One region of the Tsukamurella sp. USMM236 genome, then DNA from elsewhere that is predicted to be linked to it. Evidence: predicted binding sites of a transcription regulator. Region 1 holds the regulator's gene; the other holds the start of a gene.
The links. Region 1 encodes LexA, which represses DNA repair genes until DNA is damaged. Its sites were predicted from a motif close to CGAACANNTGTTCG; they were not measured.
Positions count from the first base shown of each region.

Region 1 (15,777 bases):
GGCGGATTCGATGCGCGGGGTGTACTCGTCGAGCAGCGCCTGCTTGGCCTTGCCGTTCTCGGAGAACTCGGCGTCCCGCTCGTCGGCGGCGGCGTTGCGCGCCGAGAAGAACTCGTCCTGGATGCCCTTGAACCGGGCCCACAGCGCGTCGTCGGTGTCGCGCGGCGCGCGGCCGGCCGCCTTCCACTTCGCGAGCAGGTCGCGGAACTTCGCGGAGGTCTCGCCCCACGAGGTGTCGTTCTTGAGCTTCTCCGCCTCGGCGATCAGCTCCTCCTTGCGCGCCTTCGCGCCGGCGCGCTCGCGGTCGAGCTCGGCGAAGTGCGCGCCGCGCCGCTTGTTGAAGGCGTCGCGGGCCTTGGAGTAGCGCTTCCACAGCGCGTCGTCGGTCTTGCGGTCGACGCCCTTGATCGTCTTCCACTCGTCGAGCAGGGTGCGCATCCGGTCGCCGGCGGTCTTCCACTGGGTGGCCTCGGCCGCGATCTGCTCGGCCTCCGCGGCGAGCGTCTCCTTGCGGGCGATGCCCTCGGACCGGCTCTTCTCGCGGTCCGCCTGCGCGGTGACGATCGCGGTGTCCGCGCCCGTGAGCAGCGTGCCGACGCGGGCGGCCAGGCCGTCGAGATCGCCGACGACCGCCGCCGTGGGCAGCGTGTCCGCGACCTGCTGGGCCGCGGTGCGGATCTTCTTCGGGTCGCCGGTGCCGCTGGCCAGGCGCTCTTCGAGCACCTCCACCTCGGTGGCGAGCTCGTCGTACTTGCGGCCGAAGTGCGCGAGGCCCTCCGCGGACTCGCCGGCCTGCCACGAGCCGACGGCCCGCTCGCCGCCGGAGGTCACGACGTAGACGGTGCCGTCCTCGTCGACCCGGCCGTGCTTCGTCGGATCGGACGCCGGGCGGGTGCGCGGCGCGGCCTGCGCGGCGGCGGGGGCGTGCGGGCGCGGACCGCCGGGGCGGGGGCCGGGATGCGGCTTGGGGCCGGGTCGGGCGCCCGGGGTCGGCTTGGGAGCGGCGTTCTCGATCGGAGTGGTCTCGGCGATCGGTTCGTTCTCGGCCACGGGGTTCCCCTTCGTCTGCGCCGCGCGTCACGGCTGCCGGTCGTCATGGACCCGCACTGCGCGCGGGCCCGGATCCATTGAAGCACTCCGCGGGCGCCCTGGCGCGATCGATTAGCGTTCTTCTCGTGCACCCGTCCCCGCGCGACCACCGGCCCGTGGCCGTCATCCCCGGCGCTCCGCTGCTCGTTCCCGAGCTGGTGGGCGCCCCCGGCGACCCGGATGCCGACCGGCTGCGCGGCGCCGCGCTCGCCGCCGGGGCGTGGCTCGGCGCCCGCGCCCGCACCTGGCGTGTCGTCGCGTCCGCGTCCGTGACCAGGGGCGACGAGGCCTCTGCGGGGACGTTCGTCGGGTTCGGCGCCGACGTCATCGTCACGACGGGGCCCGGCGCACCGTCGAACGACCTGCCGCCCAGCCCCACGTGGCCGCTGCCGCTGCTCCTCGCTGCCTGGCTCCGGGGGAGCGCGGCGCCGTCGGCCCGGATCGTCGACGACGGCGACGCGGAGGGCGTGCTCTTCGTGCTCGACGGACCGAACACCCTGACCGCCCGCGCGCCGGGCGGCCACCGTCCCGAGGACGAGGCGGTCTTCGAGGCCCAGGTCGACGCCGTCCGTGCGGGCGGCCCCGTCGACGGGCTCGACGACGGCTGGCGCGCCGCGGCCGCGGCCTGCGCGGGCGGCCCCGTCGACGTGCTCTACCGCGACGCCCCGTTCGGTGTCGGCTACCTCGTCGCCACCGGCGGCGCTGCGTGACGGTCACTCGGCCGATCGCCGTCGTCGGCCCCACCGCGACCGGCAAGTCGGACCTCGCGCTCGACCTCGCCGAACGGCTGGACGGCGAGATCATCAACATCGACGCCATGCAGATGTACCGGGGCATGGACATCGGCACGGCGAAGCTGCCCGTCGAGGAGCGGCGCGGGATCCCGCACCATCAGCTCGACGTGCTGGAGGTGACCGAGACCGCCACCGTCGCCGCGTACCAGGAGCGGGCCCGCGCCGACGCCGAGGCACTGCTCGCCGCGGGCCGCACCCCGGTCATCGTCGGCGGCTCGATGATGTACTTCCAGGCCCTGCTCGACGAGTGGAGCTTCCCCGCGACCGACCCGGACGTGCGGCGGCGGTTCGAGGACCGCCTCGCCGAGGTCGGGCCCCTCGCCCTGCACCGCGAGCTGGCGGCGCTCGACCCCGCCGCGGGCGCGAAGATCCTCACCACCGACGGCCGCAGGATCGTCCGCGCCCTCGAGGTCGTGACCATCACCGGCGAGCCCTTCGCCGCGTCCGCGCCCGAGATCGGCCCGGCCCGCTGGGACACCGCGATCGTCGCCCTCGACCGCGACACGGAGGAACTCGACGCCCGGATAGACCTGCGCACCCGGCGCATGTTCGACGGCGGTCTCGTCGACGAGGTCCGTGCCCTCGAGGAGCGGGGCCTGCGGGAGGGCGTCACCGCGGCCCGCGCGATCGGCTACGCCCAGGTGCTCGCCGCCCTCGACGGCGAGTACGACCTCGAGCAGGCGCGCGAACTGACCTTCATCGGCACGCGGCGGTACGTCCGCCGGCAGCGGTCGTGGTTCCGGCGCGATCCCCGCGTCGTCTGGCTGGACGCCGCGGCGCCGGACCTGCTCGACGCCGCGCTCGCCGCGCACGCCGCCCCGCCGTGGCGGCCATGACGCGCCCGTAGACTGGTTCCCATGACCGCAGTGGACTTCCTCAAGGGCCACGGCACGGAGAACGACTTCGTGATCCTGCCGGACCCGGGCGTCGACATCGAGCTCACGCCCGAGCTCGTCGCCGCCCTCTGCGACCGCCGCGCCGGCATCGGCGGTGACGGCGTGCTCCGCGCCGCCCGCGCGGGTGAGCTGCTGGACGCCGGCGTCCTCGACGCGCTGCCCGCCGGCGTGGCCCGCGAGGACTGGTTCATGGACTACCGCAACTCCGACGGCTCGATCGCCGAGATGTGCGGCAACGGCGTGCGCGTCTTCGCCCACTTCCTCGCTGCGAACGCCCTGGTGGCGGGCGATGAGTTCACGGTCGGCTCCCGGGCCGGCGCCAAGCCGGTGCGCGTGCACCACGCCGACCCCGAGACCGCCGAGGTCTCCGTCGCGATGGGCGTGCCCCGCGTCTTCGGCAGCTCGTCCGCCGGGGTCGACGGGCGCGACCTGGCCGGGATCGCCGTCGACGTGGGCAACCCGCACCTCGCCTGCATAGTGCCCGGGCTCACCGAGCAGGACCTGCTGGCCCTTGACGTCGCCAGCGCGCCCACCTTCGACCACGGCCTGTTCCCGCACGGCACGAACGTCGAGGTCGTCACCCCGCTGGCCGACGGTGCCGTGCACATGCGCGTGCACGAGCGCGGCTCGGGGGAGACCCGGTCCTGCGGGACCGGCACCGTCGCCGCCGCGGTCGCGGCCCTGCGCGCCGCGGGCCTCGAGACCGGCGCGGTCGACGTGCACGTGCCGGGCGGGGTCGTCACCGTCACCGTCGAGGCCGACGGTGCCGTGCTCCGCGGGCCCAGCCGCCTCGTCGCCTCCGGTACCGCGCGCCTCTGACGACGGCCGCCGCGTTCAGCCCTGGGAAAACCCGCGTGACCTCCCACGTCCCGTCGTGCCACACTGGAGGCATATGACAGACATGGATACCTGGGAGCCGGCCCCGACCGTCGGCGAACTCCAGTTGCAGGAGCGTTCGTCGCTCCGTCGCGTCGTCGGCCTCTCGACCGAGCTCGACGACGTCACCGAGGTCGAATACCGCCAGTTGCGTCTCGAGCAGGTCGTGCTCGTGGGCGTGTGGACTTCCGGCTCCGCGGCGCAGGCCGACGCCTCGCTCGCCGAGCTCAAGGCCCTGGCCGAGACCGCGGGCTCCGCGGTCCTCGAGGGACTGATCCAGCGTCGCGACCGGCCAGACCCCGCCACCTACATCGGCTCCGGCAAGGCGCACGAACTCCGCGAGGTCGTGCTCGCGACCGGCGCCGACACGGTGATCTGCGACGGCGAGCTCACGCCCGCGCAGCTCAACGCCCTGGAGAAGGTCGTGAAGGTCAAGGTCATCGACCGCACCGCCCTGATCCTCGACATCTTCGCCCAGCACGCGACGTCCCGCGAGGGCAAGGCGCAGGTCAGCCTCGCGCAGATGGAGTACATGCTGCCCCGCCTGCGCGGTTGGGGCGAGGCGCTGTCCCGGCAGGCCGGCGGTCGCGCGGGCAGCAACGGCGGCGTGGGCCTCCGTGGTCCGGGTGAGACGAAGATCGAGACCGACCGTCGCCGGATCCGTGAGCGGATGGCGAAGCTGCGCCGCGAGATCAAGGGCATGAAGCAGGCCCGGGACACCAAGCGCGGCTCGCGCCGCCGCTCGGGCGTACCCGCCGTGGCGATCGCCGGGTACACCAACGCCGGGAAGTCGAGCCTGCTCAACGCGCTCACCGACGCCGGCGTGCTGGTGCAGAACGCGCTGTTCGCCACCCTCGACCCGACCACCCGGCAGGGCGTGCTCACGGACGGCCGCGACGTCGTCTTCACCGACACCGTCGGCTTCGTGCGGCACCTGCCCACCCAGCTCGTCGAGGCCTTCCGGTCGACGCTCGAGGAGGTCGTCGACGCCGACCTGCTGCTGCACGTCGTCGACGGCAGCGACGTGATGCCGCAGCGCCAGATCGACGCCGTGCGGCAGGTGCTGCGCGATGTCGCGGGGGAGCGGGAGGCGTCGCTGCCGCGGGAGTTGCTCGTGGTCAACAAGATCGACGCCGCCGATCCGGTGGTGCTGGCCCAGCTGCGCGTCGCGCTGCCCGAGGCGGTCTTCGTCTCGGCGCATTCGCGCGAGGGCATCGACGAGCTGCTCGAGCGGATGACGCAGCTCATCACCGCGGGCGACGTCGAGGTCAGCACACTCCTGCCCTACGACCGCGGCGACCTCGTCGCGCGGATCCACGTCGAGGGCACCGTCGTCAGCGCCGAGCACGAGGCCGACGGTACGCGGATCGTCGCCCGGGTCCCCGGGCCCCTCGCCGGAGCCCTGGCGCAGTACCCGGCGTCGTGAGCGAGACCCGCGACCTCCCGCCCTCGGCGTCCGCGCGCGCCGCGCTCGCCCTCGCCGTCGGCGCCGTCACGACGGTGGCCGTCGGCGTCCCGCTGGGCTTCTCGCTGGGCGCGCTGCTGGGCATCGGCGCGGCGGCCGCGGTCTTCGCCGCCGTCGGGTGGTTCGTGTTGTGGCCGCTGGACGACACCGCCACCCGGGCGACGGTGCGCCGCGAGAACTTCCGGCCCCGGGTCGCCGAGCTCGTGGTGGGGGTGATCGCGATCAGCGGCCTCGCGGCGATCGTGATCCTGCTGCTCGCGGGCCGCACCGACGCGCGGAACGTGGCCGCGGCGGGCGCGCTGCTCGCCGCCTTCGCCGTGTGGGCCTCGCTGCACCTGACCTACGCCACGCAGTACGCCGCGCTCTACTACGGCGACGAGGGCGACGAGCCGGGCGGCATCGACTGGGGGACGGACGACCCGCCCTCGTATCGCGACTTCTTCTACTTCAGCTACAACCTCGGCATGACCTATCAGGTCTCCGACAACTCGGTCTCCACCCGAGAGCTCCGCAGCGTGGTGCTGCGGCACTGCCTGCTCTCGTACGCCTTCGGCACCGTCATCCTCGCGACGGCGATCAACCTCGTCGTCGGCATCGTCTCCGGCTAGGGCCGGCCCGCCCCGTCGAGGAGCAGCTCGACGAGGGCCGCGGCCTTGTCCGGCTGGGGCGGCGTACCGATGATCATGTCGGACCACAGGAACGACTCCGCGAGCCGGACGATCGCGTAGGCGAGGTCCGCCCGGGATACGCCGCGGGCGGCGTCGGAGGACGGGACGGCGATGTCGGCCAGCCAGCCCGCGACCCACTCGATCAGCCGCGCCTGCACCACGCTGCCGCCCGACTGCAGGACCCGCATCGCGAACTCCGGTTCGTCCGTGGCGAATCCGGCGAGCGGGGGATAGTCGCGCACCTCGTGCGCGAGCCGCCCGAACGAGCGGAGGAAGGCCGCGCGGTCGCGGACCGGCTCGGCGGCCTCGACCCGTGCGATCGCCTGCGCGATGCCGAGCCAGATCGCCTCGCCCACCACCTGTTCGCGGCCCTCGAACCACCGGTACAGCGTGGCCCGGCCGATCCCGCTCGCCTTCGCGAGCTGCCCCAGGTCCACCCGTCGGCCCTCGCGGAACCACTGCGCGGCGCGGTGGATCACCTCGACCTGGTTGTCAGGACGCTCCGGATGAGACATACTCCTATTTTGTCTCGCCAGTGCGAGGGTGTCAACGAGGGGAAGACCCGGATGGATGTGACGTTCACGGCGGAGGAAGAGGCCTTCCGCGACGAGGTGCGGGAGTTCCTCGACACGCACCTCACCGACGATCTGCGGGCGGCCGGCAGGCTGGCGACCAGCGTCTACTCCGATCACGAGGCGAGCCTGCAGTGGCAGGCGATCCTGCACAAGCAGGGGTGGGCCGCGCCCGGATGGCCCGTGGAGTGGGGCGGCTGCGACTGGTCGGTCGCGCAGCACTACATCTTCTCGCGCGAATCCGTGCTCGCCGGCGCTCCCTTCCTGTCGCCGATGGGGATCCGGATGGTCGCGCACGCCATCGTGAAGTTCGGGACCGAGGAGCAGAAGAAGTTCTTCCTCCCGGGCATCCTCGACGAGTCGGTCTTCTTCTGCCAGGGCTACTCCGAGCCCGAATCCGGTTCGGACCTCGCCTCGTTGGCGATGCGCGCGGAGTCCGACGGCGACGACCTCGTGCTCACCGGATCCAAGATCTGGACCACCCACGCGCGCGAGGCGAACTGGATGTTCGCGCTGGTCCGCACCTCGAAGCAGGAGCGCAAGCAGCAGGGCATCACGTTCCTGCTCCTCGACATGACGGTGCCCGGCATCGAGATCCAGCCGCTCGTCATGGCCTCCGGCGAGGAGGTGCAGAACGTGGTCTTCTTCGACAGGGTTCGGGTGCCGAAGGCCAACGTGCTGGGGAAGATCGACGAGGGCTGGACGGTCGCCAAGTACCTCCTCGAGTTCGAGCGCGGCGGCGGCGCCGCGGCTCCCTGGATGCAGGTCTCGCTCGACCGGCTCGCCGAGGAGGCGACGACGGTGCCCGGCCGCGGCGGGCGGCCGTTGTCCGAGGACGACGACTTCCGCCTCGGGCTGGCGGAGCTGCGCGCCCGCGTCGACGTCCTGGAGATCCTCGAGCACCGCTCGCTCGCCGTGCTCGCCGCGGGCGGCAACCCGGGCACCGCGTCGTCGATGCTCAAGATCCTGGGTACGGAGCTGAGCCAGGCGATCACCGAGTTCATCCACAAGAGCGCCGGCCCCCGCGGCCGGGTCTATCAGCCGCACGTCACGCGGCCCGGCGGACCGGTGGTCGAGTACCTTCCGCCCGCCGACGGCGCGCACAGCGGAGACCTGTGGCAGGCCGTCGCGCCGCTGCGCTACTTCAACGATCGTGCGGGCTCGATCTACGCGGGCTCCAACGAGATCCAACGGAACATCCTGGCGAAAGCGGCATTGGGGCTGTAGATGGACTTCACACTCACCGACGAACAGACGATGCTGCGCGACGCCGTGCGGTCCTACCTCGCGGGCCGGTACCCGCTGGTGGAGTCGCGCAGCGCGGCCCGCTCCGAAATCGGGTGGCAACCCGCCGTGTGGGAGGCCTTCGCCTCCGAGCTGGGCATCCTCGCCGCGACGCTGCCCGAGTCCGTGGGCGGATTGGGCGGCGGGCCCGAGGAGATGATGGTGATCGCCGAGGAGCTCGGCGGCGCGCTCGTCGTCGAGCCCTACGTCGGCACCGCCGTCGTGGGCGCCGCCCTGCTGCGCGGATCCGGCGGCGCGGCCGCCGACGCGCTGCTGACGGCGATCGCCGACGGAGGCGCGCGAACCGCGTTCGCGCTCACCGAGCCCGAGTCCGGGCGCGAGTCCTGGGACGTCCAGACGACGGCCGTGCGCGACGGTGACGAGTACGTGCTGTCCGGGGCGAAGATCGTGGTCGCGGACCTGCCGGTCGCGACGCACCTGATCGTCGCCGCCCGCACCGCAGGAGGCCGGCTCGACCGCGACGGGATCTCGCTCTTCCTGCTGGAGTTCGACCCGCAGGCCCCGCCCGCCGGGGTGAGCGCGCAGTACTTCCGCACGATCGACGATCACCACACGGGCGATCTCGTGCTCGCCGATCTCCGCGTGCCCGCGTCCGCGCTGCTCGGCGCCGAGGGCGGGGCCTGGGACGTCATCGAACGCGCCCTCGACGACGGTGCCGCCGCGGTGTGCTGTGAGGGAGTCGGGATCATGCGCCGCGTGGTGGCGGACACGGTGGCCTACGCCAAGCAGCGCCGCCAGTTCGGCGTGCCGATCGGCTCCTTCCAGGCGCTGCAGCACCGCATGGTGGACATGTCGCTCGAGCTCGAGCAATCCGTCGCGGCGAGCTACCTCGCGGTGCTCAACCTCGACGCGGAGCCGCAGGTGCGGCGTCGCGCCGTCTCGGCCGCGAAGATCACCATCGCGCGGGCCGCGCGGTTCGTCGGGCAGAACGCGGTCCAGCTGCACGGCGGCATGGGCATGACGGAGGAGCTGGCGATCGGGCACTGCTTCAAGCGGCTCACCGCCATCGAGACCGAGTTCGGCTCGGCCACCGACCACCTGCACCGGTACGCGGAGGCGAGCGCGCAGGGCGGGTAGCCTCGAGGGTGGCCGTGACTGGCGCTGACGGGGAGCACCCCGGGGGAGCGGCCCACCGGAGTATCCGTGAGCCGCGCGCCTGGGCGTCGAAGTCCCAGGAGGTCGCCATGTCCGTGCCCATCGTTCTCTCCGGAACCCGGCTCGCCGCAGAGCTCAACGGCCGCACCGCCGCACGCGCCGCGGCGCTGCCGTTCACCCCGACCCTGGCCACCGTGCTGGTCGGCGACGACCCGGGATCCGCCACGTACGTGGCGATGAAGCGCCGTCGGTGTTCCGACCACGGCCTGGACTCCCGCTTCGTTCACCTGCCCGCGGAGACCACGACGGCCGAGCTGATCAGTGTGCTCTCCGAGTTGGGGGCTGACGACGGCGTGCACGGCATCCTGTTGCAGCATCCACTGCCGCCGCAGGTGGACGAGTGCGCCGCGTTCGACGCGATCCCTGTGACGAAGGACGTCGACGGCACCTCGAGCGCCGCTTTCGCGGCCGCCGCGCTCGGCAGGCCGGGCCACCGCAGTTGCACGCCCGCAGGAATCGTCGCCTTGCTCGACCATCACGGAGTCGTGCTCGCGGGCGCGGACGTGACCGTGGTCGGGCGCAGCGCGATCCTCGGAAAGCCGCTGTCCGCGATGCTCGTCCAGCGCGACGCGACGGTCACGGTGTGTCACTCCCGCACCCGCGACCTCGCCGCGCACACCCGACGCGCCGACGTCCTCATCGCTGCCGCGGGCCGGCCGGGCCTGATCACCGCCGACATGGTGCGCCCCGGTGCGGTCATCGTCGACGCGGGCTTCACCCCAGGGGACGTCGCCCCGGGCGCGGCCGCGCGCGCCCGCGCCGCGTCCCCGGTGCCGGGTGGCGTCGGACCCATGACCATCGCAGTCCTCCTCAGCCAGACGGTGGACGCGGCGGAGGCGAGCGCGGTCTAGCGGGGAGTGGTCAGTGAGGCGGCGGCACCGCGGACGGCGGCCCGGACCGTCGCCGGCACGCGCGGCCCGACGGTGACCGCGAGAGCGATCGGCGGCAGGTGCGGCATCGTGTCGACGGTGACCAGGCCGTCGGTCGCGTCGATGGCGGGGAGCAGCGTGACCCCCAGGCCGCTGCGGGCCGCGGAGTACAGGCCCGCGAGGTTCGCGGCCTCGGCGGCGATCGTGTAGTCGATCCCGTTGCGCGCGAGCGCGTCCGCCGCGGGCGCGCGCAGCACGCACGGGTCGTCGAAGAGGAGGACGGGCACCGTTCCGGCGGGGCGCTCCCACTCCCGGGCGGCGTACCACTGCAGGTCGATGGGGCCGACGGCGTCCGGGTGATCGCCGGCGGCGAGGAAGACCGCCACGTCGGCGAGACCGCGGTCGACGGCGCCCGCGATCTGCGCACTGCGATCGAACCGGAACTGGGCGGCCCATCCTCCCGGGAGGGCGCCGAAGCCGCGGCTGAGCTCGGGGATGAGCCGGTCGGCGCCGTGCTCGGTCGCGGCGACCGACAGCGTGCGGGTCGTGGGGGAGGCGAGAGCGTGGACGGCGGCGTCGTGCGCGTCGAGAATCGTCTGGGCGTGCCCGAGGAGCCGGTTGCCGTGATCGGTGAACCGGATTCCGCGGCCCGCCTTCTCGACGATCGTGCCGCCCGTCGACTTCTCGAGCCTGCGCAGGTGCGCGCTGACGGTCGACTGCGTGAGGTGGAGCGTCTCGGCGGCGCGGTGGACTCCGCCGCAGCGGGCGATGGCGACCACGCTGCGCAGTGGGACGATGTCCAGGATCGGATCCGGCATGACTGAACGATAGAACCGATCGATCGTGATCGTCAATCATTGTTGGACGGCGGGGGCCTGCGCGTTCGACCATCGAGTCATGAGAATTCCGCCGATGCTCGCGCTCTCCGTCGTGGTGCTGTACGCCTTCGGGTATCCGCTGGGTGCCCTCGGGATCGCGGCGATGAGCCCGTTCCTGCTGCTCTTCCTGCGGTTCGCGGTCTCCGGGGTGTTGATGCTCGGCCTGGTGCGCGCGACCGACCGGCGCCTGCCGCGGGGCGCCGACCTGGGACACGCCGTCGTCGTCGGGCTGCTCACGCAGGCCACGCAGTTCCTGGGCTGCTACCTGGGGCTACAGGCGGGCGTGCCTGCGGGGGTCGCGGCCCTGATCATCGGTGTCAACCCGGCCGTGACGACGGTGGTGGCCCGGATAGCGCTCCGCGAGCGACTCACGGCCCGCCGCGCCCTGGCGGCTCTGCTGGGGCTCGCAGCGGTCGTCACGGCGTGCTGGTCGACGGTGCCGGCCCTGGCCCATGCCGGGGCGGGGATCGGGTTCACGCTGGTGGGACTGGCGGGCATCGCCGTGGGCGGGGTGTACCAGCAGCGGTTCTGCCGCGGCGTCGATCCGTTGGCCGGGAATGCGATCGGCATGGTGGTCGCGGCCGTGCCGGCCGGCGCTCTGACCGTACTGTTCGGCGCGACGGTGAGCGATCCCGTGCAGGGCGCCCTCGTGCTCGTGCTGATGGTGCTGCTGAGTTCGATGACGGCGACGACGCTGTACCTGCGCGTGATCGGCATCGCCGGGGCGAGCGGCGCCGCGATGCTCTTCGCCGTGATCCCGTCGGTCTCCGCGCTGTTCGCCTTCCTGATGCTGGGCGAGGCCCTTCATCCGGGTGTGCTCGCCGGGCTGGTGCTCGGCGGCGCCGCGTGCGCGCTGGCGTCCCTCGGTGGACGACGAACGCCGGCCCCCGACCGAGCGGTCGACGAGCCGGCGCGGCCGGAGGCGAGTGCGGGTGCGGTCAGATCCGACGCATCACGGTGACGACCTTCCCGAGGATCACCGCGTCGTTGCCGTGGATCGGGTCGAAGGCGGGATTGTGCGGCATCAGCCAGACGTCGCGGCCCGTGCGCCGGAAGGTCTTGACGGTGGCCTCGCCGTCGAGCATCGCGGCGACGATGTCGCCGTTCTCGGCGACGGACTGCTGACGCACCACGACCCAGTCCCCGTCGCAGATCGCGGCGTCCGTCATCGACTCGCCGACCACCTTGAGCAGGAACAGTGAGCCCTCGCCCACGAGTTCACGGGGAAGCGGGAAGATCTCCTCCACCGCCTCCTCGGCCAGGATGGGGCCGCCCGCGGCGATGCGCCCCAGCACCGGGACGAACGCGGGCTCCGGCATCCGGTCCTCGTCCTCCATGACCTTCTGGATGACCTGGGCCGTGCGCTCCTCGGCGCCCTGGACGTTCACGGCGCGGGGGCGGTTCGGATCGCGGTGCAGGAAGCCCAGGCGCTCCAGGGTGCGGAGCTGATGCGCCACGGAGGAGGTGGACGTGAGGCCCACCTCGTCGCCGATCTCCCGGATGCTCGGGGGATAGCCGCGCTCGCGGACGGAGCGCCGGATGACTTCCAGGACCTGCTTCTGGCGACGGGTGAGGTGATCCTCGGAGACGTTGCCCTGTGCGTCGCGGAAGCGCTTGTCCCGGTGTTGAACCTGTCGCTCATCTGTCATGTGTCGCTCCTCACGCCCGTTCGGTTCCGACTCCACTGTAGTCCAGCTCGAACGACCTGACAAACATCTGTTCGAGAAATTTGTCCGCGTGTCTTCCGCTCGCTCGAGGGGTGTGGTAGAAATCGAACAGAAGTTCTCTCGAACACTTGCACGCACTCCGGTGTGACTGGTGGGGCTGGATTGAAAACTTGTCAGTCCCCTCCGATAGACCAGTAGGTGAGCGAGAAGGACCCGCTACCGACGAAGGAGAGATCATGACCGCGATCATCGATCGAGACGTCATCATTGCAGCGCAGAGCGCCGCCGCCGAGGCGCAGGCGCTCGTGCGGCACGGTTCGGCGGCCGCCGACCGGCGCGGCGCGACCCGGGCCCGCGGGGTCTCGCCGCGGCTCGCCCGCAGCCGCGGGCGGGAGGTGTCGGCGCTCTCGATCACCTCGTCGAACGGCGCCGCAGAGGGTCTTGTTCGAACGGAGCTCACCGCCGTCCGCGTGACCGGTGCCCGCGGGTCCGCTCGGCGCACCGTCGAACGCCCGGGCGTGCGTACTGCGGGGCGCCGCGCACCCCTCGGCTACTCGCGCGCCGACGGCTGCGCGCGCCGCATCCCCGGCCCGTCCGTCGCGGCGTGCGTCCTGTTCGCCGCCGGCGTCTTCGCCGCGCTGCTGGTGCTGTTCGGCGGCGCGCCCCAGGCGGAGCCCGCGCCCGCCGGTGCGGCGCAGCCCGCCCTCACCTCGGTCGTGACGGTCCGTGCCGGCCAGGACCTCGCGCAGATCGCCCGTGAGATCGCGCCCGAGCGCGCTCAGGCCGCCGTCGTCGCGGAGATCTCGGAGATCAACGGCCTGCAGGGCGGCCGCGTGCACGCGGGGCAGACCCTCGTCACGCCGCGCTACTGACCATCACCCACGAGCGAAGGAGACGCAGATGACCACCCGCATGGCGATAGTGGATTCCCGGCAGGGCGGGCGCTCCGCCCACCTCGACAACGTGGTGCCGTTCCCGCGCCGAGTATTCTCGGAGTCGAGATCGCGGGGCACGTCGGTGGCAGGGGCCACCGTGCTGCAACTGCCCCGCCGGACGTCCGAGCGCAGCCGCGCGGGAGGTGGACCGATGTATTGCCCGTTCTGCAAGAACGAGGACACCCGTGTGGTCGATTCGCGTGTCTTCGACGACGGGCAGGGCATTCGCCGCCGCCGCTCCTGCAACGAGTGCGGGCGCCGCTTCACCACCGTCGAGAGCGCGGTGATGGCCGTCGTGAAGCGCAACGGCGTCACCGAGCCCTTCAGCCGCGAGAAGGTCGTCAAGGGCGTGCGCCGCGCGTGCCAGGGCCGCGACGTCGCCGAGGACGATCTGCACAAGCTCGCCCAGCAGGTCGAGGAGGCGATCCGCGCGATGGGCGTGGCCGAGGTTCCTGCGAACGAGGTGGGCCTCGCCATCCTCGGGCCGCTCCGCGACCTCGACGAGGTGGCCTACCTGCGGTTCGCCTCCGTCTACCAGGGGTTCTCGTCCATCGAGGACTTCGAGGCCGCCATCCGCGATCTCCGCACCCGGGCCGCCGCGGCGGACCCCACCGACGCGGCGTAGCCCGTTTCCGCGCCGGCCCGCGCGGTCGGCTCTCAGGTCAGAGCCGCGATCGCGGCCAGCACCTTCTTCTCCGAGACCGACCCGGCGGTACCGAGCGACTGCGCGAACAGGCTGACCCGCAGTTCCTCGATCAGCCAGTGCACCTGGTCCAGAGCTGCGTCGCGGCGATGCTCGGGCAGTGTGTCCAGCTTCGCGGTCAGGGCGCCGTAGACACGATCCAGCGTCGCCATGCCGCGGTCGTCCCGGTCGATCGACGCGGGTAGCGCGGCCCAGCGCGCGGCGGCGCCCGCGGTGTAGCGCGGCAGGTGTTGCAGATGGACGTCCGCAGTGGCCGCGACGAAGCCGCTGAACAGCAGCCCGTCGAGCTGTTCGGCGATGTCCTCCGCCGCGTCGCGCAGCGCCGGCGGCGCGGACGCGATCGCGCATCGAACCTCGGTGGCCGTCGCCACCGCGGCGGCGACGGCGGCGAAGTTCTGCTGGACCGCCTCGCCGAGCCCGGCGCGCACCGTCGCCGTGAGCGACTCGAACTCGTCCGGCGTCCACGCGAGGCCCGCGCGGACACGGAGATCCGTGATGGCGCGCCGCCGGCAGTCGGCGACGAGGTCCATCGGCGTCGCGTACGGGCTCTGCGACAGCGCCAGCCGTTCCCGCTGTCCGACGGACTGCAGCACCGACTTGTGCCCCGCCGGGAGGACGTTGGCGAGGAGCACGTCGAGCCCGGCCCCCATCAGCGCGGTCTGCTCCGGCTCCGCCGCGACCACCTTCACGCCCGCGGCGTCACCGGCGGGGTAGAGAGTGCCGAAGCCGGTCACGCGGCTGCCGCGCACCTCGGTGTCGATGGTCCGCGGCACGTCGCCGAGCGTGTCCGCGGTCCACTGCTTCGCCGGAGCGCGCTCGTACGCCCCGGCGCGGCTCGACAGGTCCTGCTGCACCGCGGCCCCGAGTTTGCGCTTGAGGGCGTCGAGGTCCTTGCCGGTCCCGAGCACGCGGCCGTCGTCGCCGATCACCGTGAACGTCACCCGCAGGTGATCGGGGATCGCGCCGGTGGCGAAGTCCCCGGCTCGGATCACGGTGCCGGACAGCTGCGTCAGCTCGCGGGCGAGGCCCTCGGTGAGCGGCTCCGCGCGCGGGGTGAGGCGCGCGAGCGCGGCCGCGGCGAAGTCGGGGGCCGGCACCACCTCGCGGCGCAGCTGCTTGGGCAGCGACTTGATCAGCGCGACCGCGAGCTCCTCGCGCATCGCGGGGACGAGCCACTCGAAGCCGTCGGCGCGGACGGTGGACAGGTCCTTGACGGGGATCCGCGCGGTGACGCCGTCGTCGGCCGCACCCGGCTCGAAGCGGTACTTCAGCGGGACCTCGATGCGGCCCTGCAGCCACGACGTCGGGTACGCCTCCGCCGTGACGTCGGCGGCACCGTCGGCGAGGAGGTCGTCGGCGGTGAGGTCCAGCAACCCGGGGTCGGTCCGCGAGGTCTTCTTCCACCAGGAGTCGAAGTGGCGCGCCGAGACGATGCCCTCGGGCACGCGTCGGTCGTAGAAGTCGTAGAGACCGTCCTCGTCCACGACGATGTCCCGGCGGCGGGCCTTGTCCTCGAGGTACTCCGCGTCGTCGAGCAGCGCCCGGTTGCGAGCGAAGAACGGGTGGCGCGTGCGCCATTCGCCCTGGACGAGCGCATGCCGCAGGAAGAGTTCCCGCGCGGCGACGGGGTCGATCCGGCCGAAGTTCACCGTGCGGTCGGCCACCAGCGGCACGCCGAAGAGTGTGACGCGCTCCTTGGCGAGCACGGCCTCCCGCTTCGTGGACCAGTGCGGCTCGGAGTAGTGGTGCTTCGCGAGTGGCCCGGCCAGCTTCTCGGCCCACTCGGGCTCGATCTTGGCGACGGTCCGCGCGAAGAGCCGCGAGGTCTCCACGAGCTCACCGGCCATGACGAACCGCGGCGGCTTCTTGGCGAGTGCGGAGCCGGGAAAGACCAGGAACTTCGCG
Region 1 is NZ_JBBCSS010000002.1:664,920-680,696, reverse strand. It holds gene WFK95_RS09185 (DUF349 domain-containing protein) at 1-1,050, opposite strand, end outside; gene WFK95_RS09180 (hypothetical protein) at 1,176-1,799, shown strand; gene miaA (tRNA (adenosine(37)-N6)-dimethylallyltransferase MiaA) at 1,796-2,719, shown strand; gene dapF (diaminopimelate epimerase) at 2,750-3,598, shown strand; gene hflX (GTPase HflX) at 3,672-5,081, shown strand; gene WFK95_RS09160 (DUF1345 domain-containing protein) at 5,078-5,728, shown strand; gene WFK95_RS09155 (QsdR family transcriptional regulator) at 5,725-6,303, opposite strand; gene WFK95_RS09150 (acyl-CoA dehydrogenase family protein) at 6,355-7,587, shown strand; gene WFK95_RS09145 (acyl-CoA dehydrogenase family protein) at 7,588-8,742, shown strand; ZMP/ZTP riboswitch at 8,747-8,834, shown strand; gene WFK95_RS09140 (bifunctional 5,10-methylenetetrahydrofolate dehydrogenase/5,10-methenyltetrahydrofolate cyclohydrolase) at 8,850-9,671, shown strand; gene WFK95_RS09135 (LysR family transcriptional regulator) at 9,668-10,507, opposite strand; gene WFK95_RS09130 (DMT family transporter) at 10,587-11,528, shown strand; gene lexA (transcriptional repressor LexA) at 11,506-12,216, opposite strand; gene WFK95_RS09120 (hypothetical protein) at 12,471-13,106, shown strand; gene nrdR (transcriptional regulator NrdR) at 13,321-13,794, shown strand; gene hrpA (ATP-dependent RNA helicase HrpA) at 13,827-15,777, opposite strand, start outside.

Region 2 (15,777 bases), on a different contig from region 1:
GGTGCGGGCCTGGCCGACGATGTCGCCGACGTGGTCGACCGCGTCCGCGCGCTGCCACAGCGCGACGCCCACGTCGACGGGGAGCCTGGAGACCATGACAGCAGCCTGCCCCCGTCGCGCGCCCGCCGCCAGGGTTGCGACCCCGCTGATCCTGGGGGATCCCGCGGCTACAGCCCCGCGTACACGGCCACGGGGCCGCCCTCCAGGACGTGCACGGCGACGGGGGTCTCGAAGATCTCGGTGAGCAGCTCGCCGGTCATGATCTCCGACGGTGCGCCCGACGCCGCGATGGTGCCGTTCTTCAGCGCCACGATGCGGTCCGAGTAGGCGGCCGCGAAGTTCAGGTCGTGCACCACCAGGATGATCGTCTTGCCCAGCTCGTCGGCCGCGCGGCGCAGGCGCCGCATCATGCCCACCTGGTGGCGCATGTCGAGGTTGTTGAGCGGCTCGTCCAGCAGGATCACGTCGGTGTCCTGCGCGAGGGTCATCGCGACGTAGGCGCGCTGGCGCTGGCCGCCCGAGAGCTCGTCGAGGAAGCGGTCGGAGAGCTCCGTCAGGCCCAGGAAGCCCAGGGCCTCGTCGACGTGCCGCACGTCCTCCGCCGTCATCCGGCCGCGGCTGTGCGGGAACCGGCCGAAGGCGACGAGGTCGCGCACCGTCAGGCGGGCGTTCACGCCGTTCTCCTGCCGGAGGATGGCGAGCTTGCGCGCCACCTCCGTCGGCTTCATGGTGCGGATGTCGGTGCCCTCGAGCAGCGCCGTGCCGGAGTCCGGCGTCAGCAGGCGGCCCAGGATGGTGAGCAGCGTCGACTTCCCGGCGCCGTTGGGCCCGACGAGCGCCGTGACGCCGCCGCGGGTGAACTCCCCGGAGACCGGGCCCAGCACGACGGTCTCGGCGTACGTCTTGGTGAGGTCCGTGAACGCGATCGCCGGGATCGTCTCGGTCAGATTCTGGGTGGTCACATCGTCCCCCTTCGGCGGAACAGCATGGCGAGGAACAGGATTCCGCCGACGAACTCGATGATCACCGTGAGCATCCCGTTGGCGTAGAAGATGTTGTGCAGGATGAACTGCCCGCCGGCGAGCAGGATCACGCCGAGCAGGAAGGCCATCGGCAGCGTCGCGCGGTGCCGCCAGTCGCCGGCCAGCTGGTAGGCGAGCGTGGCGATGATGAAGCCGAAGAACATCATCGGGCCGACGAGCGCGGTGCTGATCGACACCAGGACGGCGATGAGGACCAGCGCCAGCGTGAGCTCGCGCTGGTGGTTCACCCCCAGGCCCATCGCGGGATCGCGGCCCAGCAGCAGCACGTCGAGCACGCGGCGCCGCCGCCAGACGATGACGCCCACCACGATGCAGGTGACGGCGGCGATCGGCAGCAGGTCCGCGTTCACCGCGGTGAGCCGGCCGTACAGCTTGATCGAGAGCGCGTCGAACTCGGTGGGGGAGAGCAGGCGCTGCAGGAACTCGGCGAAGGCGCGGAAGGCCAGGCCCAGCACGACGCCCGCGAGCAGCAACAGGAACAGGCTCGCGAAGCGGCCCGAGAACAGCCAGCCGTAGAGCACGGCGGCGAACATCACCATGGCCGCGGTCTGGGCGACGAACTGCGGCACCGAATCCCCGTTGTCGACGAACTTGCCGCCCACGATGTACACGCCCACCGTCTGGATCAGCACGTACAGCGAGTCCAGCCCGATGATCTGCGGCGTCAGGATCCGGTTGTGCGTCACGGTGTGGAAGAGCACCGTCGAGAGGGCGCCGCAGAAGGCGGCGATGAGGATGGCGGTGGCGGTGCGCAGGCGCCGCTCGAACGACAGCCCGAACTGGAAGTCCCAGCGCAGCACGTCGTCCGCGCCGGTGCGCATCAGCAGGTAGACGGCGAGGCACGCCGTGGCGAGCGTGGCGGCGATCGCCATCCGGGCGCGCCAGCCCACGCGGCTCGTACTCCCGGCCACCGCGGGAGCCGAGACGGCCTCAGAGAGCGACACGGTTCCTCCTCGTGAGCAGGATCGACAGGAAGGTGACGGCGCCGACCACGCCCATGATCACGGACACGGGGATCTCCATGGGGCGCACCACGACCCGGCCGATGAGATCGCAGCCCACGATGAGGACGGTGGCGAGCACGGCCACCCAGGGGAGCCCGCTGCGCACGTCGTCGCCGCGCAGCGCGCTGATGATGTTCGGCACCACGAGGCCCAGGAATGGGATGAAGCCGACGACCACGCTGGTGACGCCGGAGGCCAGCGCCACCATGGTGACGCCGATGCCCATCGTGAGCCCGTAGCGCAGCCCGAGCGACGTCGCCACGTCCTTGCCGAGCCCCGCGATGGTGAAGTAGTTCGCCAACAGGAAGGTCGCCACGGCGATGATCGCGACGGCCCACAGCGGCTCGTAGAAGCCGCGCACGATGTGCGCGAAACCGCCGGAGCGCCAGCTCACCACGGCCTGCAGCAGGTTGGCGCCGATCGCCAGATAGGTGGTGATGGCGCTGACCACGGCGCCCAGCATGAGGCCCACCAGCGGCACGATCGCGGAGCGCCGGGCCCGGATCCGGGAGATGAAGCCGAGGAAGACGAGGGTGCCGAGGAACGCGGTCGCCGTGGCGGCGATCATCCGGACCATCGGCGATGCGCCGGGGATGTAGAGCATGCACAGCAGCACGCCCAGGCCCGCCCACTCGGCGGTGCCGGCGGTGGTCGGCTCGACGAACCGGTTCTGCGTGAGCCGCTGCATGATCACGCCGGAGAAGCTCATCGCGAGGCCCGCGAAGACCAGGGCCGCGGTGCGGGGGACGCGGGAGATGAAGAACATGCGCCACATCTCGTCGTCGCCGGCGAGGAGTCCGGCGAGGGTGATGTGGTACTCGCCGGTCATCAGCGAGGCGAACAGCAGTGCCACGCACGCGAGTGCGAGCAGGGGGAGCGTGACGCGACCCAGGCGGGTCCCCTTCCGGGGACCCGCCTGGGGAGGTGCGTCGGTGTGCGTCGCCGTCACTTCTTCGCGGCGATGGCCTCGGCCAGCTTGGCGTAGTTCTCGCCGTAGTCCTGGATGCCCTCGCGGATGTAGAAGTCGTTGTCCAGGTAGAAGATCCGGTCCTTCTGCTGGAACTCCACATTCGCGAAGGCCTGCTGCGCCTTGAAGGTCTCGGCCGCGGTCTGCGGCTTGCTGCCGTCGGTCGGCGGGACGGCGGCGTCACGGTCCATGACGATGACCCACTGCGGGTTCGCCTGGGCGATGGCCTCGGGCGTGAGGCCCGAGTTGGTGTGATGGTCGCCGGCCTGGCCGCCGAAGACGTCCTTGAGGTTCAGCGGGGCGATGAAGGGCTGCATGCGCTTGGCGCCGTTGTCGATCTTGCCGCCGTTGACGATCGAGAGGAAGACGCTCTGGCCGGTGGCCTGCGCCTTCGCCGCGTCGAGGCTCTTGTCGAAGTCGGCGACGATCTGCTTCGCCTGCTCGTCCTTGCCGAAGATCTTGCCCAGGGTGATCGTCGAATCGCGCATGGTCTCGACGCGGCCCTTGGGCGCGCCGTCCTCGGCGGCGATGTCGATGAAGGCGGCGCCGGTCTTCTCGGCGATCTTCTTGATGTCGCCCTCCGCCTTGGCGAACCGGTAGCCGCCGATGATCAGGTCGGGCTTGACGTCCTCGATGACGTCCAGCTTCGGCTCCGCGTGGGTACCCGTGTCCTTGATGTCCGCGTTGGAGATCCAGTCGCCCAGCACGCTCTTGGCGAACAGGCCCTTGGGGATCGCGACGGGGGTCACGCCCATGGCCTTGACGGTCTCCGCGCTCGTGTTGTCGAGGACGACGACCCGCTTCGGGTTCTTGGGGACCTGCACCTCGCCCTTGTTGGTGCTGACGGTGATCTTCTCGCCGGCGGCGGGCTTGTCCTCATCGGCGCTGGTGGTGGAGCAGCCGGCGAAGACGAGGCCGGTCGCCATCAGCGCGGCCGCGACGGGCGCGGCCTTGCGGAAGCGGGTGAACATGCGGGGTGACTCCTTCTCGTACTTGCTGCAAGACGGGCACCGTAAGCCATCAGTAAAGAGGCTTAGGTAAACGGAACCATACCCAGGGGTGGCTAGGTTTGCCTAACCCTGCTGACCGCGATCAGGCCGCGCGGTCGACGAGGACCGCCGCGAGCCGGGCCAGGACGGGCCGCGCACCGTCGTCGATGGGCGCCTCCGCCAGGGCGGACGTGGCCCGGGCCGTGAGCTCCTCCACCCGCGCCTGCATGGCCGACGGTGCCCCCGTCTCCCGCAGGGCGGCCCGGGCACGCTCGACGCCCGCGTCGTCGAGGTTGGTGCCGACGAGGGCGCGCAGCTCGGCCGCGGCGGCGCCGCCGGTCGCGAGGGCGTGCGCGAGCATGGGGGTGTGCTTGCCGGAGCGCAGGTCGTCGCCCGAGGGCTTGCCCGTGACGGCCGGGTCGCCGAAGGCTCCCAGCAGGTCGTCGCGCAGCTGGAAGGCGACGCCCAGGTCGACGCCGATCTCCCGCAGCGCCGCGATCGTCGCGTCGGACGCCCCGGCCAGCGCCGCGCCCACGTGCAGCGGCCGCTCCACCGTGTAGCCGGCGGTCTTGAACCGGACCACGCGCTCCGCGGCCTCCTCCGACTCGTCCCGCGAGGCCTCGCTGACGATGTCGAGCAGCTGGCCGCCGAGCACCTCGGTGCGCATCGCCGCCCACGCGCGCGCGGCCCGCAGGTAGCGCTCGGGGGCCAGGCCGGCGCCGAGGAACATGTCGTCGGCCCAGGCCAGCGCCAGGTCGCCCAGGAGGATCGCCGTCGCCTCGCCGAACTTCTCCGACGAGCCCGACCAGCCCCGCTCGGCGTGCAGCTGGGCGAACTCGCGGTGCGTCGTCGGGAAGCCGCGCCGGGTCAGCGAGGCGTCGATGATGTCGTCGTGGATGAGGGCGCACGCCTGCACGAACTCCAGCGACGCGCACGCCCGGAGCGCGGCCCGGGCGACGTCACCGTCGGCCTCCCCGCCGCCCGCCAGCCACCCCGCCCAGGCGAACGCGGGCCTAATACGCTTACCGCCGCGCAAAACGAAGCGCTCCAGCCCCGCGGTGGTCTCCACGAACACCGGGCCGACGGGTTCGACCAGGTCACGGCGCTCGTCGAGGAAGGATTCGAGGGCCGGCTGCACGGCCGCCGCGATGTCCGTCAGGGAGGTCTGGGGCGGGGCGACGGGCAGCGTCATACCTGGAAACCTATTCTTAAGGGCGTGAGTGAACAAAGCCGGACCGTACTCGACCGACTCGACGCCGTGCGCGCGAGCGGCCGAATGCCGTTCTCGGTCGAGTTCATGCCGCCGCGCGACGAGGAGGGCGAGGCCCGGCTGTGGCGCGCCGTCCGTACCTTCGAGCGGATGGACCCGGCGTTCGTCTCGATGACCTACGGCGCGGGCGGCTCGACGCGCGACCGCACCGTCCGCGTGACCGGCGAGATCGCGGAGACCACCACGCTGCTGCCGGTGGCGCACCTGACCGCCGTGAACCACAGCATCTCGGAGCTGCGCGCCCTCATGGGCTCGTACGCGGACCGCGACGTGCGCAACGTGCTCGTGCTGCGCGGCGACCCGCCCGGCGATCCGATGGGCAAGTGGGTGCGGCACCCCGAGGGGCTCAAGTACGCCAGCGAGGTCGTCGAGCTGGTGCGCGAGCTGGGCGACTTCCACGTGGGCGTGGCCGCCTTCCCGGAGGGGCACCACCGCTCGCCCGACCTGGACACCGACGTGCGGTACTTCGCGAACAAGCTGCGCGCGGGCGCCGACTACTCGATCACCCAGATGTTCTTCGACGTCGACGACTACCTGCGGCTGCGCGACGCCGTGGTGGCCGCCGACCCGGAGCAGGGCGCGAAGCCGCTGATCCCCGGGATCATGCCGATCACGTCGTTGAAGTCGGTGGTCCGCATGGCCGAGCTGTCGAACGCGAAGATCCCCGACGCGATGCGCGCCGAGCTGCGCGCCGCCGCGGGCGACGGGCCCGAGGAGGACCGCGCCGCCGTGCGCGCCGTCGGCATCGACATCGCCACCCGGATGGGGGAGCGGCTCATCGCCGAGGGCGCCCCGGCGCTGCACTTCTGCACCCTGAACTTCGCGAAGGCCACCTCCGAGGTGCTCGAGAACCTCGGGATGCTGCCGGTCGGCGTCTAGCGGTTGAGCTTCTCCCGCAGCCACTGGGGCAGCTCGATGAGCGACTCGGGCTCGTCGGACTCCTGACCGGGCTTCGGGCTGCGGTCGCGGCGCACGTAGGCGGCGCCGGCGACGATCGCGGCGGCGAGGAACGAGGTCAGGGCGGTGATCCACGCCCACGTGGTGAACGAGGCGATCGACGGGTCGGCGTACTCGGCCTCGGCGGTCAGCGCCGCGGACGTGCCGGCGTTGAGCGTCCAGGTCACCAGGTCGTCGGCCTCCTGTTGGCCGTTCGTGGCGGTCACCGGGCCGGGGAACTGCAGTTGGACGACGATGACCGCGGAGTTCGGCGCGAGCGACGACAGGTCGGCCGTGCCGGAGAGGATCACCGTGCCGCCGGTGCGCTGCACCCGCATCTTGATCGATGCCGCCGACGTGTCGAACGCCTGCGAGACCACGTCGCCGACCTGATTGAACTGGCCGAAGGTGATCTCCTGGAAGATCATCTGCGTTCCGACCTTGCCGTTCGAGTCGTACGCCTTGACCTCCGCGAGGCCCTTCAGCTCGCCCGGCGCCGCGATCTGCGGGCCCTGCGGGTTCGACGCCGGCGTCTGCGCGGCGACGATCTTGCCGGACATCCGGTCGCCCTTGCCGGGGCCGGCGCACGCCGCGGGGGCGGCGACCAGCAGCAGGACCGCCAGGGCAGCGAGCATCCTTCGGAGTATCACGGTCGCCATCGTGCCAGGTGTCCCAGGTCGCGGGCGAGCAGCCGCGCCGCGATCCGCCCGCTCGATCCGTTCACGCCGCCGCCCGGATGCATCGACGCGCCCGCCAGCGCCAGGCCCGGCGCGCCCGGCACGCGGCCGCCCGCCAGCTCGGGGACCGGCCGGAACAGCAGCATGTTGTGCAGCGCCATCTCCACGTGCATGACGTTCCCGCCGAGCAGCCCGAGCTCCGACTCGAGGCTCGCCGGGGTCTGCACGAAGCGGTGCTCGATCGAGTCGGCGAAGCCGGGCGCCCAGCGCTGCGTCTCGGCGACGATCCGGTCGGCCTCCGCCTCCGCGACGGCGGCCCACTCCTGCCCGCCGCTCAAGGCGTACGGGTACCACTGCGCCCACAGCGTGGTGTTGTGCCGGCCCGCCGGGGCGATGGACGGGTCGAGACCCGAGAAGGTCATCGCCAGCACCGCCGGCCGACGGGGTGCGTCGCCGGCCAGCATGTCGCCGCGGGCGCGCGCCAGGTGCCCGCGGTCGGCGGTCAGCAGGCCCAGCCCGGACTGGTCGGCGAGCTGCACCCCGTCGAAGGCGGGCGGCGCCGTGGTTCCCAGCCGCAGCACCATCCCCACGCCGGGGCCGACCTGGATGGTGCGGCGCCAGCCGGCGATCCGTCCGGCGTCGTAGCCGCCGCGCTCCAGCAGGCCGAGGGTGGTCAGGACGTGGCAGCCCGCGAGCACGGTGCGGGCCCGGACGGTCCGCGCACCGTCGGGCCCGCCGACGGTGACCTCCCACTCCCGGCCCGCACGGCGCAGGGCGGTGACGGGGGAGCCCAGCGCGACGGTGGCCCCGTCGGACGTCAGGCGGGAGAGGAGGGCGGCGGTGAGCGCGCCGCTGCCGCCGACCGCCCGGCCCGGCGGGAGGGTGTGCAGGAGGGCGGCGAAGCCGATCATGGGCGCGGTGCCGGGCTCGCTCATCGCGGGGCCGGACTGGGCGCCGAACCAGGCGAGCGCGGCCTTGAGGCGCTCGTCGTCGAAGTACTCGTCCAGCAGCTGATCGCCCGAGGCGAGGTAGGTGCGCGACATCTGTGTGAGGCTCGCGCGCCCCTTCGTGGGCCAGAACGCGCGGCCCAGCCGCGGGGCCGTGGGGGAGGAGCCGAAGGCGGCCATGGTCGCCTTCGCCCGGGGCGTCCACTCCGCGACGAACCGACGGTACGCCGCCGCCTCCCGGGCGCCGCAGGCCGCGGCGATGGACTCGGCGGTGGCGCCGAGGTCCCGCCGGAAGACGATCGGCGGGGCCAGCGTTCCGGGCGGGGTGGGCGCGAAGGCCCACGGGTCGCAGTCCAGGTAGCGCAGCCCGTGCGCCGCGAGGTCGAGCTCCTCCGCGATGCCGGTGTGCCGGAACATCAGGTGCGCCGACGAGCCGCGGTCCACGCGGTAGCCCGGGAACCGTTCGACGGTGCTGACCGCCCCGCCCGGCACGACATCGGCCTCGAAGACGGCCACGGACCGGCCCTGCGCCGCGAGGTACGCGGCGCCGACCAGCGCGTTGTGGCCGGACCCGACGACGGCGACGTCGACTTCGCGCGCGCTCACCGTGCCGGCGGCGGGGTGAAGGGCAGGTCGTGGCCCAGGACGGCGAACGGCCGCGGGTCTCCGGAGAAGCGGAAGTCGCGGAGCACGTCGTAGAAGCCGGTGCGGCGGTAGAGCCGCCAGGCGCGGTTCTGCTCGGCGGCCACCTCGGGGGTGGAGAGCAGGACCCGCGGCTCGGGCCGGTCGGCGAGCAGGGCGCCGAGCAGGGCCGAGCCGACGCCGTGCCCCTGCGCCGCGGGGTGCACGTGCAGCTCGGTGAGCTCGAAGTAGTCGGCGGCCACCGCCTCGATCTGCTGCTGCGTCAGCCCGCGCCTACCCAGCCCCACGCGGAGCTGCCGGTTCCACCACTGATCGCCCGCGCCGCTGTAGCCGTAGGCGATGCCCACCAGGTGGTCGACGATGCGGCCGTCCTCGGTGCGGAGCGCCTGGACCGCGCCGAACGCGGCGTAGCCGGGCCGGTTCAGGTGCTCGCGCCACATGGGAAGACGGTGCGATTCCGTGCCGGCCGGGTAGTCCATCGCGGCCACGTAGATCTGCAGGGCGGCGGGCAGCCACAGCGTGGCGTCCTGCGGCGACAGGACGTGGATCCGTGGTTGCTGCGTCGGCACTGCGGTCACGGCTTCCTCTCCCTTGACGTCTCGCACACTCACGCTATATTAGAGGTGATCGAATGATTGTTCGATCACGGACCATCGGATTGGCGCACACGTTCTGGCGCCGGGGCTTCGGTCGCCGATCCCGGTCCGCCGGGCGGGACTGGCGCGGAACGAGGGAAGCGTTACGTGTCAGTCCCGTCCGGTACAACTCGCGGTAACAGGGTGAGAAGGCCCACGGAGCAGGAGGAAGGTCATGGTCGAATCGAAGGCACGGATCGGTCACGTCGGTTCCGGTCGTCGCATGGGTGAGTCGGGCGCGGCCCGCATCCTCGATCGCGCGGACCAGTTCCTCGCCCGGGCCGGCGGCTCGCCGTCCCCGGCCGATCAGTACCGCGAGATCTACCACGCCGCCCTGCGCGGCGCGGCCGCCCTGCTGGCCGAGCGGGAGACCGGTGTCCGGCGCCCCACGCGCAACGCCTGGCTTCGGCTCGCCAAGGCGGCCCCCGGCTACGCGGAGTGGGTCGCCTACTTCACGTCGGTCTCCGGGGTCGTCGCGGCGCTCGAGACCACGGCCCGCTCGGTGAGCGCCGAGGAGGTCGCGGTTCTCCACGGTCGCGTGCAGACCTTCCTGAATTCCGTCGAAGCGGATCTGTGCCGGGCTGCATGATTTCTCACAGCGAACGCTCATTCTTCGACGGATGGTGGTCGTGGGGTCGCAAGCCTCGTATCATGAAGGGAGGAGTTGGACCCTATGAGTGCTGAAGGAGGGGAACGTGCCACTCTCCGAGCACGAGCAGCGCATGCTCGACCAGATCGAGAGCGCGCTGTACGCAGAGGATCCGAAGTTCGCGTCGAACGTACGAGGCGGACGGTTCGGTGGCGCTTCGGGTAAGCGCCGCGTCATCGCCGCGATCGGCTTCGCGGTCGGATTGATGCTGCTCATCGCCGGGATGCTGCTGGGCAAGGTCGAGTACACCGTGATCGTCGGCCTCATCGGCTTCCTGCTGATGTTCGGTTCCGTGATCTACGCGCTGTGGTCCGGGCCGGCGTCCAAGGGCCCCCGCGGCACCGTCGATGAGGACGGATCCGTCCGCGCCCGATCGGGACGTGGTCGAGGCGCCCGCGCCTCCGGTCAGTCCTTCGTCGCCCGCATGGAAGAGCGTTTCCGCCGCCGCTTCCCCTGAGTTCGCAACGCTGAAAGAGCCGCCGACCTGATGGTCGGCGGCTTTTTCGTTGCGCTGTGAGCGAAATCAGCGACCGCGCCGCCGTGATCGCCTCGCGGAGTCCGCGCCGCAGCGGTCCGGCCCCGCCGGGCGCTCTGGCCGCGCCGTGTGCAGCGTGCGTGCGCCAGCCGTCGCCTCCGTAGTCGTTGCCGGCTCCTCGGCGAGGATCTGACACTCCCGCGGGCGTTTCTGTCTCGTCATGCCGCTGCAACGCAATGACGAGGCAGAAACACCCGCGGGAGCGGGAGTGATCCGATCGCGGGAGGAGCGTCGTAGCTCAGCCGCTCAGCCGCTCGGCCGACCGCGCAGCCGCTGTTCCGCCGGCAGCTCCGCCCGCCGGCCCGCTGTGAATCCACGGCTGGAGCTGCACACGAGACCGAATCCGGTCTCGTGTGCGTGTGAGCCGTGGATTCACGGATCGGCCCGCGCTCCAGCGTCCCGGCGGGCCGCACCCCACTTCTCCCCACCCCGATTCCCCACATCTCCCCACGGCCCGCCCGCGGGTGATTTCTCATGCCTCATGAGTCCCAGCAGTCGCGCAGATCGCGCGCGATCTCGCGGGTGTGATGAAGTCCGCCACGCCGGGGCGCGCCGCGTCCCCCACTTCTTGCCACGCGACTGACCTGCGCTGTTTCTGAGAATCCGCCGCGAAACGCGCTGCGATGTGGTTGAAAGTGGTGAATGGTGGGGTAATGTGGGGCGCACTGGAGAAAGACGCGCTAGTCTGAAGTCTCGATCCAGTGACAACCCCTCGGGGTAGGCGGGAGGTGGCCGTGATGTTCACGGGTACCTACACGCCGAAGCTCGATGACAAGGGACGGCTCACCCTCCCCGCGAAGTACCGCGAGGAACTGGCGGGTGGGCTGACGATCACGAAAGGACAGGATCGAAGCCTCACGGTGTACCCGAAGGCGGAGTTCGAGCGCATCGCCGAGAAGGCGGATGCCATCGAATGGACCGACCCCGCGGGACGCGCCTTCTACCGCAACTTCTTCGCCAGCTCGGACGATCAGCGTCCCGACTCCCAGGGTCGGATCTCGCTCTCGGCCGATCACCGTCGCTACGCAGGCCTGACCAAGGAATGCGTCGTCGTCGGATCGCGGAGGTTCCTGGAGATCTGGGACGCGGAGGCGTGGGAGCACTACCAGGCACAGCACGAAGACGACTACGCACAGCCGCAGTCCGAATCGCTCAAGGCGATCTTCTGACAACCGCGCACTCGCGCGGCCCGGTCGGGGTGGACCGAGGCCTGCGCCCGAACCGGCCCTGACGTACTTCCCCAACGCCAGGTACGGGTCGGGCGGGGACCCCGCTCCATCCGCCAGAAACCATCGAACGCCATCGTGTGCCCTGGAGGAGTCATGTCCGACGAGTTCTTCGGTCACGTGCCGGTCCTCGCGACCCGCGTGCGTGAGCTCCTCGCCCCGGCGCTGCAGCACGACGGTGCCGTCTACGTCGACGCGACCCTCGGCGCCGGCGGTCACTCGGAGCTCATCCTCGAATCCTTCCCGCACGCCCGCGTCGTCGGCCTCGACCGCGACACCGACGCGCACGCCATCGCCGGCGAGCGACTGGCCCGGTTCGGCGATCGCTTCATCCCCGTCCACACCCGCTACGACGGGATGGCGGACGCCCTCGACGACCTGGGGCTCTCGCGGGCCGCGGGCGGCCCCGGCGTCGACGCGATCCTGTTCGACCTCGGCGTCTCGTCCATGCAGCTCGACCGGGCCGAGCGGGGCTTCGCCTACTCCGTCGACGCGCCCCTGGACATGCGGATGAACGTCGAGGACCCGCTCACCGCGGCCGACGTCCTCAACACCTACTCCCACGGCGACCTCGCGCGGATCCTGCAGCGCTACGGCGACGAGCGGTTCGCGGGCAAGATCGCCTCCGCCGTGCTCAAGGAGCGCGAGAAGGAGCCCTTCACCACCAGCGGCCGCCTCGTCGAACTGCTCTACGCCACGATCCCCGCGCCCGCGCGCCGCACCGGCGGGCACCCCGCCAAGCGCACCTTCCAGGCGCTCCGGATCGAGGTCAACGCCGAGCTCGCGTCCCTGGAGGCCGCGGTGCCGCAGGGCCTCGACGCGCTCGCCGCGGACGGTCGCATCGTCTTCCTCAGCTACCAGTCGCTCGAGGACCGCATCGTCAAGACCGCGCTCGCCGAACGCACCCGGTCCACCAGTCCGGCGGGGCTGCCCGTCGAACTACCCGGCACCGGCGCGACTTTCGAACTGCTCACCCGCGGCGCCGAGCGCGCCACCGACGACGAGATCGCCGAGAACCAGCGGGCGGCGCCCGTGCGCATGCGCGCGGCCCGCCGCCTCGACACCCCCACCGACCGGACCCGCAGCACGAGGAGCGCGCGATGACCGCACCGAACGCGACCCAGGCACCGTCGACTCCGGACACCCGGACCCGGCGGGCGCCCGCGCGGCGCGACGACCGCGACACCTCGCGGCCCCGGTCGAGTTCGGCGCAGCGCGCGCTGGACCGGCGGCAGAAGCGCATCGAGCAGCAGCGGGCGGTCCTCGACGCGGGCGGCTCCCTGCGGGAGACGCCCGCCGAGCGCGCCCTGCGCCGGCACCGCGACGGCGCGGCCTCCGCGGGCCTGCTGGCCCGCCTGCCCCGGCCGGCCGGCGTGGTGCGCCGGGTGCCGTTCGTGCTGGCCCTGATCGCGCTCGTCTGCGCCGGACTGGGCCTGACGCTGTGGCTCTCGACCGGTAGCGCCGAGAACTCCTACGACCTCCGCAAGCGCGAGGCCGTGAACAACTCGCTGGCCGAGAAGAAGGCGGCCCTCGAGCGCGACGTGAAGTCGGGGGAGAGCGCCCCGGGCCTCGCCGAGCGCGCCACCGCGCTCGGCATGGTCCCCGCGGGGACCGTCCCGGTTCTGGTGGGCAAGGAGGGCGGCAAGGTCGTCGTGGTCGGCAAGCCCGCGCCCGCCACCGGCGCGGCCAAGCCCGCGCTCAACCCGCCCGCGCAGCGCACCGGCGACCCGAGCGGCGCCACGTCCGACGGTTCCGGCACGCCGGTCGCCGGGAATCCCGGGCCTGCCCCGGCGGGCGGGGAACAATTGGTCACCATGAACCCCGGCAGCCCGACCGTCGTGAACGCGCCGACGCCCGCACCGTCGGCGGCCACCCAGACACCCGCCCAGACTCCGGCGCAGACCCCCGCCCCGAGCCCGGCCGCGCAGGCGCCGGCCCAGGGGACGGCCCGGTGACGCGCGCCCAGCGCCCGCCGACGAAGACGCGGCCCGCCGCGCGCTCCGGGGCACCGCGCGGCGCCGCGGCCCCCAAGGCGGGCCACCAGTCCGCCCGCGCCCGCGTCAAGGGCGGTCGCGCCCCCGAGGTCTCCACCGCCTTCACCGGCCGTGTCCGCATCGGCGGCTGGGTGATCGTCGCCGTCTTCACAATCATCGCGGTGTGGCTCGGCGTCGTCCAGTTCGTGCAGGCACCGGGCCTGTCCGCGAAGGCCGAGAGCCAGCGCCAGGTCAAGGAGGTGCTGCCGGCCGTCCGCGGGTCGATCACCGACCGCGCGGGGCAGCCGATCGCCTTCACCATGGAGGCCAAGTCGCTGACCCTGCAGCCCGTCGCCGTGCGCAAGCAGATCCAGGAGAAGTACGACAAGGACGTCGAGCTGGTCAAGGAGGGCGGCGACGCCGCGAAGGGCGTCACGCCCGTCGGCGTCGACGACCGGCTGCAGCAGATCGCCAAGAAGATCGTCTCCGTCCTCGGCGACGCGGTGAACGAGCAGAAGCTGCTCGAGCAGATGCGCGGCAACGACACCTTCGTCTACCTGGCCCGCGGCGTCGACCCGGCCAAGGCCTCGGCGATCACCGACGAGTACTCCGAGGTCGGCGCCGAGCGGCAGTCGATCCGCAACTACCCCGGCGGCTCGCTGGCCGCGAACATCGTGGGCACCACCGGTTTCGAGGGGCAGGGCCTGATCGGCCTCGAGTCCTCGCTGGACTCGATCCTCGCCGGCACGGACGGCTCGCGCACCTACGACCGCGGTTCCGACGGCGCCATCATCCCCGGTAGCACCCGCGACATCCACCCCGCCGCCAACGGCGCCCGCGTCGTGCTCACGCTCGACAACGACGTGCAGTTCTTCGTCCAGCAGGCCGTCGCGCAGGCGAAGGCGAAGTCCGGCGCGAAGAGCGTGCAGGCCGTCGTGCTCGACTCCAAGACCGGCCAGGTGCTGGCGATGGGCGTCGACAACACGTTCAACCCGTCGCACGGCATGAACAATCAGCCCGACTCGGCACGCACCGGCAACCTCGCGGTGACCACGCCCTTCGAGCCGGGATCGGTGAACAAGCTGATCACCGCGGTGGCCGCGATCGACGGCGGCAAGACCAAGCCCGACGAGGTGCTCCAGGTCCCGGGGCAGATCCGGATGGCCGGCGTCACGGTCAAGGACGCGTGGGCGCACGGCACCGAGCCGTACACCACGACCGGCGTCTTCGGTAAGTCCTCGAACGTGGGCACGCTGATGCTCGCGCAGCGCGTCGGCGAGAACGCCTTCGCCGACTACGTCGACCGCTTCGGCCTCGGCCGCTCCACCGGCGTCGGCCTGCCCGGCGAGTCCGGCGGCGCCGTGCCCGCGCGCAACCAGTGGTCGGGCGGCACCTTCGCCAACCTGCCGATCGGCCAGGGCCTGTCGATGACGGTGCTGCAGATGGCCGGCATGTACCAGGCCCTCGCCAACGACGGGGTCCGGATCCCGCCGCGCATCATCAAGGAGGTCGACGGTGCCGCGAACCCCGCGTCCGGCGCCGAGCCGGTCCGCGTGATGAGCTCCGAGACCGCCCGCACCGTGCTCGACATGTTCCGCGCCGCGCTGCAGCGCGACCCGATGGGCTACCAGCAGGGCACCGGCGCGCCGGGCTCGGTCGAGGGCTACCAGATCAGCGGCAAGACCGGTACCGCGCAGCAGGTCGACCCGGTGACCAAGGCCTACTCCAACTCGCTGTACAACATCACCTTCGCGGGCGTCGCGCCCACGAACGATCCGCGCTTCGTCATCGGTCTGATGATGGACGCGCCCACCCGGAGCTCCGACGGCACCGGCGGCCAGTCCGCGGCGCCGCTGTTCCACGACATCGCCTCGTTCCTGCTGCAGAAGTACGGCGTCCCGCTCTCGCCGCCGTCGAAGCCGCTGACGCTGGTGGCCGGTAAGTAGTTAACCGGCGGGTAGGATCTACCGGTGCCCGAATCGACTCTCACCCGCCCCGCCCACCCCCGCGGAGCCACGCCGGCCGAGGTCGCGGCGCAGGTCCCGGGCGTCACCCTCGCGGGTGCCGACGCCGGGGATCTCCGGCTGACCGGGGCCACCGTCCGCGCCCAGGACGCGCGGCCCGGCGACCTGTTCTGCGCCGTCCCCGGCACCGCCACCCACGGCGCGCGGTTCGCCGCCGGCGCGATCGAGGCGGGGGCCGTCGCCGTCCTCACCGATCCCGACGGTGCCGCGCTCCTCGCGGAGGACGGCCACGACGTCCCCGTGCTCCTGCACGACGACCC
Region 2 is NZ_JBBCSS010000005.1:122,822-138,598, reverse strand. It holds gene WFK95_RS17465 (TIGR03564 family F420-dependent LLM class oxidoreductase) at 1-96, opposite strand, end outside; gene WFK95_RS17460 (iron ABC transporter ATP-binding protein) at 168-962, opposite strand; gene WFK95_RS17455 (iron chelate uptake ABC transporter family permease subunit) at 959-1,987, opposite strand; gene WFK95_RS17450 (ABC transporter permease) at 1,974-2,900, opposite strand; gene WFK95_RS17445 (ABC transporter substrate-binding protein) at 2,993-3,985, opposite strand; gene WFK95_RS17440 (polyprenyl synthetase family protein) at 4,107-5,195, opposite strand; gene metF (methylenetetrahydrofolate reductase [NAD(P)H]) at 5,220-6,152, shown strand; gene WFK95_RS17430 (LppM family (lipo)protein) at 6,149-6,844, opposite strand; gene WFK95_RS17425 (phytoene desaturase family protein) at 6,856-8,439, opposite strand; gene WFK95_RS17420 (GNAT family N-acetyltransferase) at 8,436-9,053, opposite strand; gene WFK95_RS17415 (SAV_6107 family HEPN domain-containing protein) at 9,286-9,699, shown strand; gene WFK95_RS17410 (DUF3040 domain-containing protein) at 9,806-10,216, shown strand; gene mraZ (division/cell wall cluster transcriptional repressor MraZ) at 11,032-11,463, shown strand; gene rsmH (16S rRNA (cytosine(1402)-N(4))-methyltransferase RsmH) at 11,617-12,624, shown strand; gene WFK95_RS17395 (hypothetical protein) at 12,621-13,475, shown strand; gene WFK95_RS17390 (peptidoglycan D,D-transpeptidase FtsI family protein) at 13,472-15,439, shown strand; gene WFK95_RS17385 (UDP-N-acetylmuramoyl-L-alanyl-D-glutamate--2,6-diaminopimelate ligase) at 15,464-15,777, shown strand, end outside.
Region 2: the regulator LexA is predicted to act here: its motif matches at 9,104-9,117, upstream of WFK95_RS17415 (SAV_6107 family HEPN domain-containing protein).